Regions from separate parts of the Mizugakiibacter sp. genome, predicted to be linked through region 4. Evidence: predicted binding sites of a transcription regulator. Region 4 holds the regulator's gene; each other region holds the start of a gene.
What was found. Region 4 encodes FliA, which starts transcription of late flagellar genes. Its sites were predicted from a motif close to TAAAGTTTNNCNNNCNNNGGCCGATAA; they were not measured.
Positions count from the first base shown of each region.

Region 1: the regulator FliA is predicted to act here: its motif matches at 1,096-1,122, upstream of ABFC67_RS11490 (chemotaxis protein CheW).
Region 2: the regulator FliA is predicted to act here: its motif matches at 5,775-5,801, upstream of ABFC67_RS12965 (chemotaxis protein).
Region 3: the regulator FliA is predicted to act here: its motif matches at 1,534-1,560, upstream of ABFC67_RS11540 (methyl-accepting chemotaxis protein).

Region 1 covers NZ_JBDKSX010000107.1:172-3,175, forward strand. Annotated here, with positions in the region: partial or broken gene ABFC67_RS11485 (chemotaxis protein CheA) at 1-1,037, shown strand, start outside; gene ABFC67_RS11490 (chemotaxis protein CheW) at 1,174-1,680, shown strand; partial or broken gene ABFC67_RS11495 (methyl-accepting chemotaxis protein) at 1,832-3,004, shown strand, end outside.
Region 2 covers NZ_JBDKSX010000121.1:10,739-17,956, forward strand. Annotated here, with positions in the region: gene flgH (flagellar basal body L-ring protein FlgH) at 1-217, opposite strand, end outside; gene flgG (flagellar basal-body rod protein FlgG) at 273-1,058, opposite strand; gene flgF (flagellar basal-body rod protein FlgF) at 1,111-1,851, opposite strand; gene flgE (flagellar hook protein FlgE) at 1,868-3,088, opposite strand; gene ABFC67_RS12950 (flagellar hook assembly protein FlgD) at 3,107-3,766, opposite strand; gene flgC (flagellar basal body rod protein FlgC) at 3,786-4,199, opposite strand; gene flgB (flagellar basal body rod protein FlgB) at 4,202-4,612, opposite strand; gene ABFC67_RS12965 (chemotaxis protein) at 4,811-5,746, opposite strand; gene ABFC67_RS12970 (methyl-accepting chemotaxis protein) at 5,997-7,218, shown strand, end outside.
Region 3 covers NZ_JBDKSX010000108.1:6,945-14,162, forward strand. Annotated here, with positions in the region: gene ABFC67_RS11535 (peptidase S10) at 1-1,162, opposite strand, end outside; gene ABFC67_RS11540 (methyl-accepting chemotaxis protein) at 1,815-3,017, shown strand; gene ABFC67_RS11545 (response regulator) at 3,033-3,401, shown strand; gene ABFC67_RS11550 (STAS domain-containing protein) at 3,505-3,780, shown strand; gene ABFC67_RS11555 (chemotaxis protein CheA) at 3,782-5,998, shown strand; gene ABFC67_RS11560 (methyl-accepting chemotaxis protein) at 6,036-7,218, shown strand, end outside.
Region 4 covers NZ_JBDKSX010000088.1:120-3,960, forward strand. Annotated here, with positions in the region: partial or broken gene ABFC67_RS09305 (Hpt domain-containing protein) at 1-263, opposite strand, end outside; gene ABFC67_RS09310 (protein phosphatase CheZ) at 268-948, opposite strand; gene cheY (chemotaxis response regulator CheY) at 960-1,352, opposite strand; gene ABFC67_RS09320 (RNA polymerase sigma factor FliA) at 1,484-2,215, opposite strand; gene ABFC67_RS09325 (MinD/ParA family protein) at 2,218-3,075, opposite strand; partial or broken gene flhF (flagellar biosynthesis protein FlhF) at 3,164-3,841, opposite strand, start outside.

The sequences.
Region 1 (3,004 bases), on a different contig from region 4:
AGCTCGAACGCAACACGCGCGAGCTGCAGGAGAGCGTGATGCGCATCCGCATGCTGCCGATCAGCACGGTGTTCAACCGCTTCCCGCGGCTGGTGCACGACCTCGAGCGCAAGCTCGGCAAGCAGGTGCACCTGGAACTGCACGGCGAGCAGACCGAGCTGGACAAGACGGTGCTGGAGAAGATCGGCGATCCGCTGGTGCACCTGGTGCGCAACGCGATCGACCACGGCCTCGAGCCGCCCGAGCGGCGCCGCGCCGCCGGCAAGCCGGACACGGGCACGCTGCGCCTGAACGCCTACCACCTCGGCGGCAACATCGTCGTCGAGGTCAGCGACGACGGCGCCGGTCTGGACCGCGAAGCGATCGTGCGCAAGGCGCGTGAGCGCGGCCTGATCGGCGCCGCCGACCAGCCGGACGACGCCGCGGTCGCCGAGCTGATCTTCCAGCCGGGCTTCTCCACCGCCGCCACCACCACCGACCTGTCCGGCCGCGGCGTCGGCATGGACGTAGTCAGGCGCAACGTCAACGACCTCGGCGGCGCGGTCACGGTCGCCAGCCGGCCGGGGCGCGGCTCCACCTTCACCATCGTGCTGCCGCTGACGCTCGCCATCATCGACGGCCTGACCGCGCAGGTCGGCGACGAGCGCTACATCATCCCGCTGGTGTCGATCATCGAATCGATGCAGTTGAAGCGCGAGCAGATCAACCGCATCGGCAGCGAGGGCGAGGTGTTCCGCTTCCGCGAAGGCTACCTGCCGATCGTGCGCCTGCACGCGCTGTTCGGCTGCCGCGACGCGATCACCGACGCCACGCGCGGCATCGTCGTGGTGGTCGAGGGCGAGGGCCGCCGCGTCGGCCTGCTGGTCGACGCGCTGCTCGGCCAGCAGCAGGCGGTGATCAAGTCGCTGGAAGCGCACTACCGCCGCGTCGGCGGCATCTCCGGCGCGACCGTCACCGGCGACGGCTCGGTCGCGCTGATCGCCGACGTGCCCGGCCTGGTGCGCCTCGCGCACTGCAAGACGCGCGTCGCCGCCTGACCCGCACGCTGCGCCCACCGCGTCCGGCGGGGCCTTCCGATCGGCCGGCCGGCGGGGCTCAAGCTTTGCCGGCGCCGGCCGATTCCACGGGCAGGAGCGCCCGCCGCAGCGGGCACGGACGACGAAGGTGCGCAGCATGAGCGAGATCTCCACACGCGACGGCGCCCAGTTCGGGCAGGCCGGCGCACAGTCCCTCACGTTCAACCTGGCGGGCGAGGAGTACGGCGTCGACATCCTGGCGGTGCGCGAGATCCGCGGCTGGTCCAGGGTCACGCGCGTGCCGCAGGCGCCGGACTTCATCCTCGGCGTGCTCAACCTGCGCGGCGCGATCGTGCCGATCATGGACCTGCGCCTGCGCTTCGGCCTGCCGCGCGAGGAATACACCGCCACCACGGTGACCATCGTGGTGGCGCTGAACGGCCGCCACTTCGGCATGGTGGTGGACGCGGTGTCCGACGTGCTCGACGTGCGCGTCGACGAGATCAAGCCGGTGCCCGACTTCGGCGCCGCGGTCGACACCGAATACCTCAAGGGCCTGGTCGCGGTCGGCGAGCGCATGGTCATGCTGCTCGACGTCGAGCGCCTGCTCGGCCACGACGACTGGGCGATGGTCAAGGCCGCCGCCGAGCCCGAGGCGGCCTGACTGCGGAGGCAGGCGCACCGGACCGGCCGCGGTCGCCGGCCGGGGCGCGGACGTGCGCCGCCTCGGCGCGGACCCGCTCAAGCTTGCGCGCCCGCTGCCGATGCAGTGACTGCAACGCCGGCCTTTGCCGCACCACGATCGGGATCCCACCATGAAACTTCCGCGGTTCCACTTCAACTACACGCTGAAGCTGCGCATGCTGGTGCGCCTGGCTTTGGTGCTCTTCTTCCTGGCGCTGGTCGGCGGCGCCGGCGTGCTCGGCATGCAGCGCGCCAGCGACGCGACCGGCAACCTCTACCGCGACGCGCTGGTGCCGGCCACGCTGGTCGGGCGCATCCTCAACGACATCAACGCCAACTGGACCGAGCTGCAGCGCGCCGTGCAGGCGCACCAGGCGTCGCAGGTCGAGGCCAGCCTGCCGCTGATCGAAAGCCGCGAGGCCGAGATCAAGCAGTTGTGGGCGCAGTACCAGAAATCCGCGCTCACCGAGGCGCAGCGCAAGCAGGCCAAGCTGTTCGAGCAGGACCGCGAGATGCTGCTCGCCGGCATGGACGACGCGGCCGCCTCGCTGAAGGAGGGCGACTTCGACCGCGCCCAGGCAATGATCCAGATGAAGGTGATGCCGGCGTTCGCGCCGGTGCAGGCCGACGTCTCCACCCTGCTCGACCTGCACGTCAAGGACGGCGAGGCCAAGTTCGGCGCCGCGGCCGCGCAGAGCGCGTCGGCGCGCAACACCACCATCGTGGTGATCCTGGCCGGCCTGCTGCTGTCGCTGATCTTCGACGGCCTGTTCATCCGCTCGGTGACCACGCGCCTGGTCGAGGCGACCTCGATCGCCAAGGCCATCGCCGACGGCCGCCTCCACAACGCCATCAAGATCGTCTCGCACGACGAGCTCGGGCAACTGCGCGCCGCGTTGCACGACATGGACATGCGCCTGACCGAGATCGTCACCGACGTGCGCAGCGGCTCGGAGTCGGTATCGACGGCGGCGAAGCAGATCGCGCAGGGCAACGACGACTTGTCGCAGCGCACGCAGGAGCAGGCCAGCTCGCTGGAGGAAACCGCCTCGTCGATGGAGGAGATGACCGCGACGGTGCGGCAGAACGCGGAGAACGCCTCGCAGGCCAACCAGTTGGCGCGCGGCGCGCGCGAGCAGGCCGAACGCGGCGGCGAGGTGGTCGCCAAGGCGGTGCAGGCGATGGGCGCGATCAACGAATCGAGCAAGAAGATCGCCGACATCGTCGGCCTGATCGACGAGATCGCGTTCCAGACCAACCTGCTGGCGCTGAACGCGGCGGTGGAAGCGGCGCGCGCGGGCGAG
Region 2 (7,218 bases), on a different contig from region 4:
CCAGCACGATGGTGAGGATGTCGCCGGCGCGGTGCGCCTTGGGGTCGCTGAACAGTTCCATGTTCTGCGCGTCGTGCCAGATCGCGCCGTCCGCCGGCGCGGCGGCGGCCACCGCCGGTTCCGGCATGGTCGGCGCGTACGACGTGTCGGCGCGCGGCGGCGCGCTCATGCAGCCGGCCAGCGCGGCGCACGCCACCAGCGCGCACGCGCGCGCCAAGCCGTGTGCCCCCGCGGTCCGCCTCTCGCCCTGCGCTTTCATCGGCCGCGCCCCCTCACGTGTGCTGGTTGATGAACTGCAGCATCTGGTCGCTGGCCGAGATCGCCTTCGAGTTCATCTCGTAGGCGCGCTGCGTCTCGATCATGTTGACCAGCTCCTCGACCACGTTGACGTTGGAGGTCTCCAGCGAGCCCTGCGCCAGCGTGCCGAGGCCGTTCAAACCCGGGGTGCCGGTCTGCGGCGTGCCGCTGGAAGCGGTCTCGACGTACAGGTTCTGCCCGCGCGGCTCGAGGCCGGCGGGGTTGGCGAAGTCGGCGAGCTGCAGCGTGCCGACCTGGATCGGCGCGGCCTGCCCCGGCACCTGCGCGGTGACGGTGCCGTCGGCGCCGATGGTGATGCTCTGCGCGTTGGTCGGCAGGGTGATCGACGGCTGCAGCGGATAGCCTTCGGCGGTGACGATCTGGCCCTGCGCATCGAGGTGCAGCGAACCGTCGCGGCTGTAGGCGACGCTGCCGTCGGGCATCTGCACCTGCAGGAAGCCGCGGCCCTGGATCGCCACGTCCAGCGAATTGCCGGTCTGCACCAGGTTGCCCTGGGTGAACAGCTTCTCGGTGCCGACCACGCGCACGCCGGTGCCGAGCATCAGCCCGGACGGCGACTGCGTCTGCTCGGAGGTCTGCCCGCCGGCCTGGCGCACGTCCTGGTACAGCAGGTCCTCGAACTCCGCGCGCGAACGCTTGAAGCCGGTGGTGTTGACGTTGGCCAGGTTGTTGGAAGTGACCGCCATGCGCGTCTGCTGCGCGTCGAGGCCGGTCTTGGCGATCCACAGGGCTGAGAACATCGTCGTTCGCTCCTCGCGCCGGGTTCACCGGCGCGCACGTGCATGAAAGGGATCAGGTCGCCTGCAGCAGTTGCGTGGCCGCGCGGGCGTTGTCGTCGGCGCTGCGGATGCCGCGCACCTGCATCTCGAACTGGCGCGCCAGCTCGATCATGCGCACCAGTTGCTCCGACGGGTTGACGTTGCTGGACTCGATCACGCCCGAGGCGAGGCGCACGCCGGCATCGGCCGGCGCCGTGCCGTCGCCGGCGAGGCGCATCAGGCCGTCGCCGCCCTTGGCGAGCTGCGCCGGCTCCGGGTTCACCAGCTTGATGCGGCCGACCACGGCCAGCGTGGCCGGACCCTGCCCCTGCGGCACCACCGACACCGTGCCGTCGTTGCCGATGGTGAGCTGCGTGTACGGCGGCACCGAGATCGGGCCGCCGTCGCCCAGCACCGGCTGGCCGGTGGCGGTGGTCAGCAGGCCGTCGGCGCCGACCTGCAGGCTGCCGGCGCGCGTATAGCCTTCGCCGCCGTCCGCCGCCTGCACGGCGATCCAGCCTTGGCCCTGCACGGCGACGTCGAGGTCGCGGCCGGTGGCGACCTGAGGACCGGCGGAGAGATCCCAGCCGGTGCCCTGCGCGACCGCGTTGATGCGCGAACGCTCGCCGTCGCCCAGCACCGGCACGCTGCGGAACGCCGACAGCTCGGCCTTGAAGCCGGCGGTGTTGGCGTTGGCGAGGTTGTGCGCCACCTCGGCCTGCGCGCGCATGGTCTGCGTCGCGCCGGTCATCGCCACGTACAGCGAGCGGTCCATGCGTCAGTCCCCCCGCTCAGTTGTGGATGTTGATCACCGTCTGGGTGATCTTGTCGTCGGTGGAGATCATCTGCGCGTTCGCCTGGTAGTTGCGCTGCGCCTTGATCATGTTGACCAGCTCGGCGGTGAGGTCGACGTTGGACGCTTCCAGCGCGCCCGACTGGATCTCGCCGAGGTTGCCGCTGCCGGCGGTGCCGCGCACCGCCTGGCCGGACTGGAAGGTCTCGCCCCAACTGGTGTTGCCGAGCTGCTGCAGCGCCTGCGGGTCGGCGAACGTCGCCAGCGCGACCTGGCCGAGCGCGCTCGACTGGCCGTTGGAGAAGCGCGCCGAGACCACGCCGTCGGCGCCGACCTCGATGCCGCTGAGGCGGCCGGTGGCGTAGCCGTCCTGCTGGATGCCGGTCACCGAGAAGGCGTTGCCGTACTGCGTGGCGCTGCCGAAGTCGAGGGTCAGCGCCAGCGGCTGCGCGCCGGCGTTCACCACCTGCGGCGGGAACGCCAGCTTGCCGCCGGCCGGCGACTGCAGCGCGCCGTTCTGGCTGAACACCACCTGCTGCGATGGGCCGGCGGCATTGCCGTCGAGGTAGAGATACGTGTCCCAGGTGTTGACCGCCGCGTTCTTGACGAAGTACAGCGTGCCGGTGTGGGTCGCGCCCAGCGAGTCGTACACGGTGAACGCGGTGGACTGGTTGAAGCTGGTCGGATCGGTCGGGTCGAACGGCGCCGTGACCGGCGGCGTGGCGTCGGCCGGCAGGTTGAGCTGCAGCTGCGCGTTGGTCGAGGCCTTCGGCGCGCTCTGCGAGGTGATCAACTGCAGGTCGGTCAGCGCGCTGATGTCGAAGCCGCCGGAGGCGGTCGGCGGGTACACCTGCAGGCGTTCGCCCTGCGGATTCACCACGTAGCCGTTGCGGTCGGGGCTGAACGCGCCGGCGCGCGTGTAGGCGAGGCCGGAGCCGCTGCGCACGGTGAAGAAGCCCTTGCCGCTGAGCGCGAGGTCGAGGCTGTTGTTGGTGTACTCGATGTTGCCCTGGCCGAACTGCTGCGACACCGCGGCGACGCGCACACCGTTGCCGATTGCGGTGGTGCTGACGTCCTGCGACGACACCGAGAACAGGTCGGCGAATTCGGCGCGCGACTGCTTGAAGCCGGTGGTGTTGACGTTGGCGATGTTGTTGGAAGTGACCTCGAGATCGGACGCTGCCGCATTGAGGCCGCTGAGCGAAACGTTGAACGGCATGACTGCTCCCCCTTGGGATCACATGATCTGTTTGACCTGGTCCAGCGTGGTCGCGCCGACGCCGTCCACCTGCAGGGTCGGCGCGGCGCCGGTGGCGCCGACGCTGACCCCGGAAACCGCGCCGACCACGTAGGTGCCGGCCGCCTGCGACGCGCCGCCGCTCCACACCTGCGCCGACACCGCGTAGTTGCCGGCGGGCATCGGCGTGCCATCGTCGGCCTTGCCGTCCCAGGCGAATTGGGCGAGGCCCGCCGGCCGCTCGCCGAGGTTCAGGCTGCGCACGAGCTGGCCGCTGGCGTCGGTGATCTTCACCACTACCGTGCCGCCGGCCTGCACGTCGACGCCGCCGCCGACCGTGCCGCCGGCAGCGAGGTTGGCGGTGCTGCCGGGCACCATCACGCGGTGCCCGACCAGGTCGGCCGCGCGCAGCGCCTGGTCGGCCTGCAGCGACGCCGCCAGCGCGTTGAACGAGGTCTGCAGGCCCTGGATGCCCGATACCGTGCTGAACTGCGCGAGCTGGCTCATGAACTCGCCGCTCTCCATCGGCTTGGTCGGATCCTGGTTGCGGAACTGCTCGATCATCAGCTTGAGGAAATCGCTCTGTCCGAGCTGGTCGCGCGAACCCGAGCCGGACGATGTCGCCATCGCCGTGTTGAGCGAGTTGCCGATCGCGTTCATGTCGGTCACGTGGACTTCCTCACTTGCCGAGGTCGAGGGTTTTCAGCGCCAGTTGCTTGGCGTTGTTCATCACCTCGACGTCGTTCTGGTAGGCGCGCGAGGCGGAAATCATGTTGACCAGCTCGTCGACCGGGTTGACGTTCGGCGTGTAGACCTTGCCGTCGGCGTCGGCCAGCGGATTGCCCGGCTCGTAGCGGCTGCCGACCGGCGCCTGGCTCTCGGTGACGCCGAGCACGCGCACGCCGCTCGCCTCGGCGTCGCGGCCGAGGCCGCGCTGGATCGCCGCGAACACCGGCTCGCGCGCGCGGTAGACCGTGTCCGGGCTGGAGCCGACGCTGTCGGCGTTGGCCAGGTTGGACGCGGTGGTGTTGAGGCGCACCGACTGCGCGGCCATGCCGCTGGCGGCGGTGTCGAAGATGCGGAACAGGGACATGCTCAGCCACCTCCGGTGATGGCGGTGCGCAGCATGCGGATCTGCGCGGTGATGAAGGTGAGGCTGGCCTGGTAGCGCACGCTGTTTTCGGCGTACGCGGCCTGCTCCATCTGCGGATCGACGGTGTTGCCGTCCATCGACGGCTGCAGCGGCACGCGGTACTTCAGCGCGGCGCCGGTGGCGGGATCGCTGCCGGCCGCGGCAGGGTGGCCGGGTTCGGTGAGCGCCAGGCGCACGTCGCCGGCCGCATCGCCGGACTGCGCCGCCAGCGCGCTGCGGAAATCGACGTCGCGCGCGAGGTAGCCCGGCGTGTCGGCATTGGCCAGGTTCGACGCGAGCACTTCCGCGCGCCGCTGCCACAGGCTCAAGGCCTGCGTGTGGATGCCGAATAGTGGATCGTTGCCGTTGCTCATCGCCCGCTCCCGTTCGTGGGATCGACGGGCTGCCGGCAGCAAGGAGCGTGCCACTGCGTCCGCAGGTAGCGGCGACGCGGGCTGCAGGCCGCGCCGCGCAAGGCGATGCGCGACATGCGGCAAGTTCTTGCCGGTGCCGGCGGCAGGCCGCGACCGCGGCGGCGACGGAAAACCGTCGCGCCGGCGAATACCCGCGGATCAGCCCCGCTGCGCGCGCACCTGCGCCAGCAGCTCCAGCACGCTCGCGGCCAGCAGGTCGGGCTGGAACTTGGCGACGAAGCGGTCGGCGCCGACGTCGCGCACCATCGCCTCGTTGAAGCCGCCGCTCAGCGAGGAGTGCAGCACCACCTTCAGCGGCGCCAGCGCGGCGTCCTCGCGGATCGCGCGGGTCAGCGCGTAGCCGTCCAGCGCCGGCATCTCGATGTCGGAAATCACCAGCGCGACGCGTTCCTCGGGCGCAAGCGCGGCCTGCTCGCGCAGCATCGCCAGCGCCTCGCGGCCGTCGTGCGCGACCACGCACTCGATCTCCATCTGCTTCAGCACCTCGACCAACTGGCGGCGCGCGACCGCGGAGTCGTCGGCCACCAGCACGCGCCGCGGCTGCGCCTCGGCGCGCTGCGCGGCGTTGCGCAACCGCGACGACACCTCGGCCTGCGCGCCGTTGACCTCGGCGAGGATCTGCTCGACGTCGACCACCGCCACCAGTGCACCGTCGATGCGCGTCACCGCGCTGACCCGCGCGCCGTAGCCGAGGCCGTGGCCCGGCGTCTCCATGTCGGCGCCGTCGCAGTGCACGATGCGCTCGACGTCGCGTACCAGGAACGCCTGCACCGAGCGGCTGAACTCGCTGACGATCAGGTGCGCCTCGGCCGGATCCTGCAGCGGCGGATAGTTCATCGCGCGGATCAGGTCGATCACCGGCAGCGTGCGCCCGCGGTAGTCGACCGCGCCGGCGACCAGCTCGTGCATGGTCGGCAGGCGTGCCAGCGGCGGGCAGCGCAACACCTCGCGCACCTTGAACACGTTGATCGCGAAGCGCGAGCCGCCGTCGAGGCGGAACAGCAGCATCGCCGTGCGGTTGTGCCCGGCGAGGCGGGTGAAGCGGTCGACGCTGTCCAGCAGGGCAGTGGCCATTCGCATGCGTTCCGTGGCGGATGCACGGTTATCGGCGCGGCGGGGCGGGAGCTTGAGGGAGGCCGGCGTGGGACAACGCAGATGCGCCCGTCGCGTCCTTCGCCACGCATGCCATCGATTTGCGACGCGCCGTTTCCATTCTCCACCCCCGCTCCCCACTCCATCCCCAATGGCACACGTCTTGCTTCCTCAAGTTTCGACGCTTCGGCGCGATCTGTATGCCGAACCCCCTGCCATCACGAGCGCACCGATGACCCTCCTGTTCAGCCAGCACGTCCACGCCCTCGCCGCCGCTGCCGCCGCCGGCGATCGCGAGCGCCTCGCCGCGCTGACGCGACGCCATCCGGCCGCCGCGCGCGCGCTGGCGCCGGCGCTGGCCGCGCTGGCGGAAGGCGCGCCGCAGGCGGGCACGGCCGTGCTGCATGGCGCGCGTGCGCTGGAACAACAGGGCATCGCGCTGAACGGCGCGCGCGTGCTGGCGCGCGAGCTGGGCGAACTGGGCGCGGGCTTCGACGGCTGCCGCCAGGGCGTCGGCAATTTGACGGCCGCCGCCGCCGGCATCGCCGCCGGTGCGCGCGAGGCCGACGCCGCCGGCGCGCGCGTGCGCACCGGCATCGCGCGCGGCGCCGAAGCGGTGTCCGGCCTGGACGGCCAGCATCGCCTGCTGCGCAGCGCGCTGTCCGGCATGAGCCAGGCGCACGCGCAGTTCGCCGATTTCTCCGGCGAGATCCGCCGGCTCACCGCCAGCGTGCAGGAGATCGCGCACCAGACCAACCTGGTCGCGCTGAACGCGGCGATCGAGGCGGCGCGCGCCGGCGACGCCGGGCGCGGCTTCGCCGTGGTCGCCGACGAGGTCAAGCAACTCGCCGAGAAGACCGCGCAGGCGACTGCCGAGATCGAGGCGGTCACCACCACCATGAGCGAATTCTCCGGCCAGCTCGACCAGGCCGTCGACGACGGCCTGCGCCGGCTCGACCAGGCCGGCGCGACCGCCGCCGAAGCCGCCGCCGCGCTGACCGAGGCCGGCGCCGCGTCCGCCGACGGCGCGGCGCGGATGGCCGCCGCCGCCGATGCCGCGGACGGCGTGCGCCGGCATGCCGAGGGCGCGGCGGAATCCCTGGGCGCGCTGGCGCGCCGGCTCGACGAGGCGCGCCGCCAGGCCGAGGCGCTGATCCGCAGCGCGCTGCTGGCGCACCGTCTCAACGTCGCGCGGCTCGGCGCGGACGGCGCCGCCGACGCCGCCACCGTCAGCCACGCGATCCGCGAAGCCAGCCAGGGCCTGCGCTATGCGCTGGAGCTGGCCGCGCAGGACCCCGACACGCTCGATCTGCGCTGGCTGGAAACCGACCAGCCCGGCCAGCAGATCGCGCGCTGGATCGAGCGGCTGGCGCGCGCGCGCGGGCCGCATCCCGCGCTGGAAACGCTGGCCGACGCCGGCCGCCGCTACGCCACGCGCAGCGCGGAGCTGGCCG
Region 3 (7,218 bases), on a different contig from region 4:
CGGTGCGGGTGATGAAGTCGACCATCGCCGTGGTGGTCGGCGCGATGATGCCGTCGAGGATCGGGTCGTTGGTGCGCTGCTCGGGGTCGAACGGGAACGGATCCCACGCGGTCACGTTGGAATCGTAGCGGCTGCCGAGCTTGCCCTCGGCACGGTACACCTCGCGCAGGTAGGCCTGTGTCTCCAGTCGCCCGCCGGAGCGGCGCACGAAGGCCGGATCGAGGCCGGAGAGTTCGGTGACGCGCTTGACGATGCGCTCCAGCGCCTGCGGATCGGAGCGCCCCTTGAGCAGGTCGGTGACGTAGTCGCCGCGCGTGTAGGCGATCACGTCGGCCATCGCCGCATCGGTCAGCTTGCCCTGCCGCTCGAGGTTGGCGGCGGCGATGCTGGGCAGGGTCAGCATCCACGGCAGCGGCGACAGGTCGCCGTCCTTGGAAGCGTCCGGATCGAGGTACGGCGAGACCAGCACCATGCCGTTCATCGCCACGCCGAGGCGCGTCTGCAGGTAGTGCGTGATGCGCGGACCGCGGAAGCCGCCGTAGCTTTCGCCGACCAGGTACTTGCGCGAGGTCATGCGCCCGTTCTTCACCAGCCAGTCGTAGACCACGCGCGACAGGTAGTGGATGTCGGCATCGGTGGCGTAGAACTGCTTCTTCGCCTCGTCTTCCGGCACGCGCGCGCGGCTGAAGCCGGTGCCGACCGGGTCGATGAACACGAGATCGGTGAAATCGAGCCAGGTGCCGGGGTTGTCGCGCAGCGTGGCCGGGTCCGACGGGCTGTCGCCTTCGGCGCCGAACTGCACGTGCTTCGGCCCGAGCGCGCCGAGGTTCAGGTACACCGACGAGGCACCCGGCCCGCCGTTCAGCGCGAACGTCACCGGGCGGTCGCGACCGGGCACGGTGTAGGCGACGTACATCACGTCGGCGATCACCTTGCCCTTCGCGTCGCGCACCGGCAGCGAGCCGACGGTGGCCTGGTAGCGCACCGTCCTGCCGCCGATCTCCACGCTCTGCTGCACGGACTTGTCGGCCGGGAACGGCGGCAGGTCCATGCCGTCGTCGGCGTGACTCGCCTTGGCGTCCTTCGCCGGCGCATCGGCGGCGAAGGACGGCGCCGGCGCGAACGCGCCGACAGTCAGGCACGCCGCCAGCACGGCGGCCATGGAACGCTGGAACATGCGGAACCCCTTGTCGAATGCAACGAAGCGGACCCGCGCAGGTTAGCCGCCATCGTGCCGGCTGCGATGTGCCGAAAGGCGCATTTGGAAGGTCGGCGCCGCGGCATCCGCTGGTTGCGCTCGCGTCATCCCGGTGTGCCATGCCGCCGCCGTGCGCGGCGGTGGTCTGCCCGGAAATATCCAAGGCGGGCCCGACGGCGCCGTGGCAAACCCGGGTCGAATTCCGATGGCGCACACCCGCAATCTGCGCGCGTGGGCACGAGTGCGCGATGTCTGTTCGCACCTCAGCCGCAAGGCGCACGGCGAGGGCCTGCTCAGCGTAGCGAGGCGATCGATCGAGCAACCGAAAAAAAAACTAAAGGTGATGCTCACATTGCCGTTAAGTACTTTTGTACACAGATGTAAATGTCTCTGGTCAAGACGCATGGATGCGATGGGTCGCAGCCCCAGGCATGCGAGTCGGCGCATCACGCGATCGAACCCGACGGCCGCCTGCCGCAGGTCGCGCGCACAAACCGCGCCCGCCCCCCAGCGTGGACGTTCCGCAGGTGGTCCGCCCGCGCCAGCGCCTCCGCATGCCGTCTTGACGTAACAGGGCCCCGTACTCACAAAAAAGAACAAGAACGCAGCAAGGGATATGGACCTTCGCACAAGACCGAAGCTGGAAGCCCTGCGGTCGGCGCTCATGGACTTCCATCGGGCGCACTTGAACCGCCACCTCCCGCATGCGCTCGCGCTGATCGCGTTGGCCCTGCCGCTCGCCGACGGCCCCGACCTCTCCGACCTCGCGACGATGGCGCTGGTCGCCATCGGCACCGGAGCGGGCGCGACGATAGCCTGGCGTAGCGCGCCGGCGCGCATCGAGAACCGGCACCGCCGCGAAGTGGAGGACTTCATCGACGGGCTGGGCGCGCTCGAACAGGAAATCACTTCGCTCTGGGTAAAGCAGATCGAGACCGGCCGCAGCGAAAGCGAGCGCGCCATCGTCGAATTGACCGGTCGCTTCTCCGGCATCGTCGAAAAACTTGGCAGGGCGGTCGACGCCTCGAACCTGTCCGCACAATCGGTGGACAGCGCACAGGGATTGACGGCGGTGTTCGCCAGGAGTGAGGCGAGCCTGCAATCGGTGATCCGCTCGTTGCGGACCGCGCTGAGCCGCGGCGACGACCTGCTGGGCGGCGTCGGCAACCTCGTGCAGTTCATCGATCAATTGAAGGAGATGGCCGCCGCAGTCGCCAGCATTGCCCACCAGACCAACCTGCTGGCGCTCAACGCAACGATCGAAGCAGCGCACGCCGGCGAGGCCGGACGCGGATTCGCCGTGGTGGCGGACGAGGTGCGCAAGCTCTCCAACCTTTCCGGCGAAACCGGCCGCCAGATCGGCAAGAAGGTCGCCACCATCAGCGACGCCATCCATGCCGCATTCCAGGCAGCGGAAACGTTCGCCGAGGAAGATGCTGCGTCGGTGACCGACGCGGAAGCCGCCATCGGCGGCGTGCTGGACGATTTCCGGCGAGTGATCGGCAGCCTGTCCAAAGCGGCGAGCATCTTGCGCAGTACCGGCATCGGCATCAAGGACGAGGTGGCCGAGTCGCTGGTGCTGCTGCAGTTCCAGGACCGCACCAGCCAGATCCTGAGTCACGTGCGCGACAACATCCAGGCTTTTCCCGCCTGTCTGGAGAAGAGCGGCGACGCCTGGCGCGCGCACGGGCGCCTGATGGCCATCGACTGGTCCGAACTGCGACGGGAGCTGGAAAGCTCCTACGCAACGCATGAAGAGCACCGCAACCACGACGCCGGCAGCACCATCGCGGCCGGCGACGAAATCACATTTTTCTAGGAGGCGGAGTACGCGATGTCCAGGACCATCATGATCGTCGACGACTCGGCCTCGCTGCGACAGGTCGTCGCCATCGCGCTGAAAGGCGCCGGCTACGCGGTGATCGAAGGCTGCGACGGCCAGGACGCGCTGGCGCGGCTGAACGGGCAGAAAGTGCACCTGATCATCAGCGACGTGAACATGCCCAACATGGATGGCCTCAGCTTCGTGCGCGCCGTCAAGCAGATGCCGGACTACAAATTCACGCCGGTCATCATGCTCACGACCGAATTCACCGACAAGAAAAAACAGGAAGGCCAGGCCGCGGGGGCGAAGGCCTGGATCGTCAAACCCTTCAAGCCGGAACAACTGCTGGGCGCGGTGCAGAAGCTGTGCCCGTCGTGACGGGACGCCACATCGCACCGCGCCGCACCACTCACCGGAGGACACCATGGCAACGGAACGAAAGCGGAAGAAATCCGCACCCCCTTTGTGCATCGAGGGGGAGATGAGCATCTATCGGGCGCGCGAGCTCAAGCAGACACTGCATGCGCCCCTGGAAAAAACGGCGACGATCGAGGTGGACCTGTCCGCCGTCACCGAACTCGACACCGCGGGCCTGCAGCTCCTGCTGCTGGCAAAACGGTCCGCGCAGGCGAGACAAGGCGATCTCCGCATAGTCGCGCACAGCCCCGCCGTGGGCGAAGTCTTCGCGCTGCTCCAGCTCGACGGACACTTCGGCGTCTCCGCCCCTGCCTCATCCGATACTCCGCAGAGGCACTGACATGGAACTCGATCAGGCGCTGCAGACTTTCATCGCCGAAAGCCGCGAGCAGCTCGAAGACATGGAAAACGCCCTGCTCGCCGTGGGGCGGGAGGAGGAGGACGAGTCCGAGAAGGTAAACGCGATCTTTCGCGCCGCCCACACCATCAAGGGTTCGTCCGGCCTGTTCGGGCTCGATCACGTCGTCGCCTTCACGCACGTCGTGGAAAGCGTGCTGGACCGCGTTCGCGACGGCGAGATTCTTCTGGTCGACGACCTGGTCAGCCTGCTGCTGTCCTGCCGCGACCACATGGGGATGCTGATCGACGCGGTGGCGAACGAGGGCGCCGACGCAGGCGGCGGCATTGCGGAACAGGGCGCCCCGCTCGTCGCGCGGCTACGCGGGTACCTGGACGCACCGCAGTCCGCCGATCCGCCGGCGGCAGCCGCGCCGGCCGCCGCGCCCGCAGGCGACGCCGCGGCGGAAGATCCCGCGGACGACGAACCCGCCGGCGCCGACCGCTGGCACATCTCGCTGCGCTTCGGCCCGAACGTTCTGCGCGACGGCATGGACCCGCTGTCGTTCCTGCGCTACCTCGGCCGGCTCGGCGCCATCACCGGCATCGCCACGCTGTCCGACGCCATGCCGGACGCCGCGGAGATGGATCCCGAAGCGTGCTACCTCGGCTTCGAGATCGCATTCGAGAGCGACGCCGACAAGGCCGCCATCGAAAGCGTGTTCGAATTCGTGCGCGACGACTGCAGCATCCGCATCCTGCCGCCGCACAGCCGCGTTTCCGAATACGTCCGCCTGATCCGCGAACTGCCCGAGGAAACCGCACGCCTGGGCGAGATGCTGGTTCGCTGCGGCACGGTGACGGCCGGCGAACTCGAAGCCGCGCTGGACACGCAGACGGTGCAGTCGGCGCAACCCTCGGAAGCGCCGCGGCAGCCGATCGGCGCCATCCTGGTCGAGCAGGGTTCCGTGCAGCCCGCCGTGGTCGAGGCCGCGCTGGCCCGGCAAAAGCAGGTGAACGAGCTGAAGGGGCAGGAAAGCCGCTCGATCCGCATCGACGCCGACAAGCTCGACCAACTGATCAACCAGGTCGGCGAGCTGATCATCGCCGGCGCCAGCGTCAACCTGATCGCGCAGCGCGCGCACAACGTCGAACTGCAGGAACGCGCATCCACGCTGTCCAGCCTGGTCGAATCGGTGCGCGACAGCGCGCTGCAACTGCGCATGGTCCGCATCGGCGCGACCTTCAGCCGCTTCCAGCGCGTGGTGCACGACGCCGCCCGGGAAATCGGCAAGGACATCCGGCTCGCGGTCAGCGGCGAGGACACCGAACTCGACAAGACCGTGGTGGAGAAGATCGCCGACCCGATCACGCACCTGGTCAGGAACGCCATCGACCACGGCATCGAGCCGGCGGAGCAGCGCGCGGCAAGCGGCAAGCCGGCGCAAGGCACGGTCAGGCTCAACGCCTACCACGACTCCGGCTCCATCGTCATCGAAGTGAGCGACGACGGCGGCGGCCTGAAGCGCGACAGGATTCTCGCCAAGGCCATCGAACGCGGCCTGGTGGAACCGGGCCGCAGCCTCGCCGACGGCGAAATCCTCGATCTCGTGTTCGAGCCGGGCTTCTCCACCGCCGAGGCAGTCACCAGCCTGTCCGGGCGCGGCGTCGGCATGGACGTGGTGAAGCGCAACATCGCCGCGTTGCGCGGCAGCGTGAGCATCGCCAGCGAGGAAGGCGTGGGCACCACGGTCACGGTGCGCCTCCCGCTCACGCTCGCCATCATCGACGGCTTCCAGGTCGAGATCGGCAAGACCGCCTTCGTCGTCCCGCTCGACATGATCGAGGAGTGCGTCGAGCTGTCCGCCGAACCCGGCCACGACTACACCAACCTGCGCGGCCAGGTCCTGCCGTTCATCCGCCTGCGCGACCTGTTCAAGGTCGAAGGCAAGCCGGCGCGGCGCGAAAACATCGTGGTGCTGAAGTACGCCGGGCAGAAGGCCGGGCTGGTGGTCGACACGCTGGTGGGGGAATTCCAGACCGTGATCAAGCCGATGGGCAAGCTGTTCGGCCAGGTCAGGTGCATCAGCGGTTCCACCATCCTCGGCAGCGGCGACGTGGCCCTGATCCTGGACGTGCCGTCGCTGGTGCAGCAGGCCATCCAGCAGGGTGCGCCCCAGGTTTCTTCGAAGCAGGCGGCCGTCGCGGCATCGGCCTGCTGAACCAGAACATCCATTCTTCTTTCAGGGGAAACGAACCATGTTCAAGAACATGAAAATCGGCATGCGGCTCGGCCTCGGCTTCGGCCTGGTGGTCATCCTGCTGATGGGTATCGCCTATCTCGGCATCAGCCGGCTGAGCAACCTCAGCGACAGCATGGGCATCATCGTGCACGACCGCTATGCCAAGGTGGCCATCGTCAACGAGATGAACAACAGCGTCGGCACCATCGCCACGGCCATCCGCAACATCATCCTCACCAGCGATCCCACACGAGCCAAGGAAGAAGCGGACAAGATCGAGCAGGAGCGCAAATTGCTCGACGACAACATGGAAAAGCTGGACAAGGTCATCACCCAGGAAAAAGGCATCGCCATCCTCAAGAACATCAAGGCGAGTCGCGCCCGATATGCCGAGGGACGGGCGCGCACCTTGAAATTCATCCAGGACGGCAAGAAGGACGAGGCGATCCAATTTCTCTTCAGCGACCTGGTGCCGGCGCTCAAGGCAGTCGAATCCGACATGCAGAGCCTGGCCGGCTTCCAGAGCGACTTGATGAACAAGTCCAGCGACGACGCGGAAGCCGCATACAACTCGGCGCGCACCATGATGCTGGGCCTTGCGGGAGCCGCGCTGCTGCTGGCGCTTATCATCGCGCTGTGGGTGACGTTCAGCATCACGCGGCCGCTGGGCGAGGCGGTGAATGCGGCCAACCGGCTGGCGCAGGGCGACCTCACCGTGCACATACAGGCGGCCAGCAAGGACGAGACGGGGCAACTGCTGCTGGCGATGCAGAACATGATCGCCAAGCTCACCCAGGTGGTCGCCGAGGTCAACAGCGGCGCCGAAGCGTTGGCCAGCGCCTCGGAGGAGGTGAACACCACCGCGCAGTCGCTGTCCCAGGCCTCCAGCGAGCAGGCCGCCGGCGTCGAGGAAACCAGCGCGTCGATCGAGCAGATGACCGCTTCGATCTCGCAGAACACCGAGAACGCCAAGGTCACCGACTCCATGGCCAGCAAGGCGGCCACGGACGCAAGCGAAGGCGGCGAGTCCGTCAACGCTACGGTGACGGCGATGAAGGACATCGCCAGAAAGATCGGCATCATCGACGACATCGCCTACCAGACCAACCTGCTGGCGCTGAACGCGGCGATCGAGGCGGCGCGCGCCGGCGAACACGGCAAGGGCTTCGCGGTGGTCGCAGCGGAAGTGCGCAAGCTGG
Region 4 (3,841 bases):
GTGTCGGCGTCGAGCAGCAGCCGGCCGGCGCGCGCGTCGTTCAACAAATCCTCGGCGCGATGGCACAGCGCGACCATCGGCTCGACGGCGAGGAAGCCGGCGCCGCCCTTGACCGTGTGGAAGGCGCGGAACACCGCGTTCAGCAGCGCCGGATCGCGCGGAGCGGCCTCCAGCGCGATCAACTGGTCGCCGAGCGCCGCGAGCAGTTCCCCGGCTTCGACCAGGAAATCGGCGAGGATGCTCGTGTCCGGCGCCTGCGCCATGGCGTCAGAAGCCGAACTCGGCCAGCAGGCGGTCGACCTGGTCCTGGGTGGAGGCGGTCGCGCCCGGCGTCGCCGCGATCGGCGGCGGCGACGTGCCGGCCAGCGCGCCGGCCAGCCGCACCAGTTCCAGCAGCACGTGCTCGGCGCGCTCCATGAACCCGCCGATCTGTTGCATGCGCTGGCCGGTCAGGTCCTGCCAGGACTGCGCCACGGTCATCTCGCGCAAACCTTCCCGGCAGGCGTCGGCGAAGATCGCCGCCTGCCGCGCCAGCGCGCCGGCGTCGTCGGCCAGCGGGTCGCCGGCCAGGCCGTCGCAGCGCATCATCAGCGTGCCCGCCGCCTCTTCCAGCCGCACCGCTTCCGGCATCAGCCGTTCGGTCACGTCGAGGCTGGCGTGCGCGGCCTGTTCGCTCATGCTCATCGCCTCGCCGAGGCGGCGCCGCGCTTCGGGCAGCGCCTGCGCGGCGAGGCCGCCCGTCTCGACGTCGCTGGCGAGATGCTTGACCGCCTCGTGCAGTTCGCGCGCGAGCTTGCCGAGCGCGTGGAACAGCGCGTGCTCGCGGCGCCGGATCAAGGCGTCCAGCGCCTGCTCGAAGCTGCCCGGGTCGCTGGCGCCGAGCAGTTCCTTCAGTTCCGCAGGCAAGGCTGCGGCCGGCAGCTGCGGCGCTCCGGTGGTGGTGTCCATGCGCATCCCCTTCAGCTCGCCGTCGCCAGTCGTTCGAAGATCTTTTCCAGCTTTTCCTTCAGCGTGACCGCGGTGAACGGCTTGACGATGTAGCCGTTCACGCCGTTCTGCGCGGCCTCGATGATCTGTTCGCGGGTGTTCTCGGCGGTCACCATCAGCACCGGCAGCGCCTTCAGCGCCGGCTCGGCGCGGATCGCCTTGAGCAGCGCGATGCCGGTCATGCCCGGCATGTTCCAGTCGGTGACCACGAAGTCGAACTGCCCGCTCTTGAGCATCGGCAGCGCGGTCGCGCCGTCGTCGGCTTCCTGGATGTTGCCGAAGCCGAGCTCCTGCAGGAGGTTCTTGATGATGCGCCGCATAGTGGAGAAGTCGTCCACCACGAGGATCTTCATGTTCCGGTCCAAGCTCGCCTCCGCTCTCGTGTCTTCGTGCTCCCTCCCCTGTCCGGCAGGAGAGGGCCGGGGAGGGGTCGCTCCTCGCGGGTGAGCTACCCCCTCCCGGCCTCCCCCGCAGGCAGGGGGAGGCGTAATCCGTGTCAGCGCCGTTCGCGCCAGTCGGCCATGCGCGCGCGCAGGCGCACCAGCGCCTGGCCGTGGATCTGGCAGACGCGCGATTCGGTCACGCCGAGCACCTCGCCGATCTCCTTCAGGTTCAGCTCCTCGTCGTAGTACAGCGACATCACCAGCTTCTCCCGCTCCGGCAAGCCGTCGATCGCCTCGGCGAGTGCCGCCTGCATGGCCCCCGCCTCCAGCGCCTGCGCCGGGCCGGCGCCGCCCTCGTCGGCGACGTCGATCCCGCTGCCATCCTCGTCGCCGCTGCCGGACAGGCTGAGCAGGCGGCAACTGGCGGCGTCGCGCAGCACCTGGTGGTACTCGTCCAGCGTGATGCCGAGCCGGCGCGCCACTTCCGTTTCGTCGGCGTCGCGCCCGGTCTCGCCTTCCAGCTGGCGTACCGCCTCCGCCACTTCGCGCGCCTTGCGGTGCACGGAGCGCGGCGTCCAGTCGGTCTTGCGCAACTCGTCGAGCATCGCCCCGCGGATGCGTATCCCCGCGTAGGTCTCGAAGTTCGCCGAACGCGACGGCGCATAGTTCCGCGCCGCCTCGAGCAGGCCGATCATGCCCGCCTGGATCAGGTCGCCGACCTCCACGCTGGGCGGCAGCCGCCCCATCAGGTGGTAGGCGATGCGCCTGACCAGCGGCGCATGTTTTCGCACCAGCTCGTCGGCCGAGATGCGCTGGACCTCCAGGTATTCCGCGCTGGCGTTCATCGTCATGCCCCCAGCGCTGCCGGCACGCCGGCCAGGCGCTCCACGAAGAACTCCAGGTGGCCGCGGCTTCCCGCCGCCACGTCCCACTTATCGGCCGCCATCGCCAGATTCTTGAGCGCCACCGCGGCGCGGCTGCCGGGGAAGGCGTCGACCACCGCGCGCTGGCGGCGGATCGCGCGGCGCAGGTGGTCGTCGTCGGGCACCGCGCCGACGTAGTCCAGCGCCACCTGCAGGAAGCGGTCGGTGACGCGCAGGATCTTTTCGTGCAGTTGGCGGCCGTGCGCGGCGTCGCGCACCATGTTGGCGACCACGCGGAAGCGCTCGACGCCGAAGTCGCGGCTGAGCACCTTGATCAGCGCGTAGGCGTCGGTGATCGAGGCCGGCTCGTCGCACACCACCACCACCACTTCCTGCGCGGCGCGGCTGAACAGGGTCACGCTCTCGGCGATGCCGGCGGCGGTGTCCACCACCATCACGTCCAGCGGCCGCGCGTAGTCGGCGAAGGCGCGGATCAGCCCGGCGTGCTCGGCGGTGCCGAGCTCGGCCATGCGCCGCGTGCCGGAGGTCGCCGGGATCACCTTCAGCCCGTGCGGCGCGTCCAGCACCAGGTCCTCGATGCCGCAGTCGCCGGCCAGCAGGTGGCTCAGGTTGCGGCCCGGCTGCAGGCCCAGCATCACGTCGACGTTGGCGAGGCCGAGGTCGGCGTCCAGCAGCAGCGTCTCGCGGCCCGCCATCGCCAGCGTCATCGCCAGGTTCACCGACACGCTGGTCTTGCCGACCCCGCCCTTGCCGCTGGTGACCGCGATCACCTTGACCGGCCGGCGCTGCGCCAGCCGCGCCAGCCCGACGGCCTGATTCATCAGCTTCCCTGACATGGAACCCTCGTGGTACGAGCCGGCGCCGTGGGGCGTTGCGGCGAATGCGGATGCGGCGTGCATGCGGCGCTCCTTACGCGAACGCGACGGCGACGCGGCCGAAGCGCTCGGCCATGACGAGATCGTCGAGCTGCGCCGCCGGCGCGTGCGCCTTGACCGCGCGGCACACCAGGCGGTGCGCGTCGGCGCGCGCGATGTCCTCGGGCACGCGCTGGCCGTCGGTGGTGTAGTCGATGGCGAGGCGGTGGCGGATCACCGCCGACAGCGCGCCGCCCAGCGCCGGCGCCTCGTCGAGCTTGGTCAGGATGCAGCCGGCCGGCGCGAACGGCGCGTAGGCGCGCACGGCCTCGTCCAGCGCCGCCGCCTGCGCGTTCGCGGCCAGCACCAGCGTGTTGCGCACCGGCACGCGCGTCTCGCGCAGGCCCTGCATCAGCGCGGCGACGCGCGCGTCGCGGCAGGCCATGCCCGGGGTGTCGATCAGCACCAGGCGCTGGTCGGCGAGGCGCTCCATCAGCGCGCGCAGCGCGGCCGGCTCGCCGGCGCTGTACACCGGCACGCCGAGCAGGCGCCCGTAGTGGAACAACTGCTCCTCGGCGCCGATGCGGAAATCGTCGGTGGTGACCAGCGCCACGCCCTTCAGTCCGTGGCGCATCACGTAGCGCGCCGCCAGCTTGGCCAGCGTGGTGGTCTTGCCGACGCCGGTGGCGCCGAGCAGCGCGATCGCGCCGCCGTCGTCGAGGAAGTCGTGCGC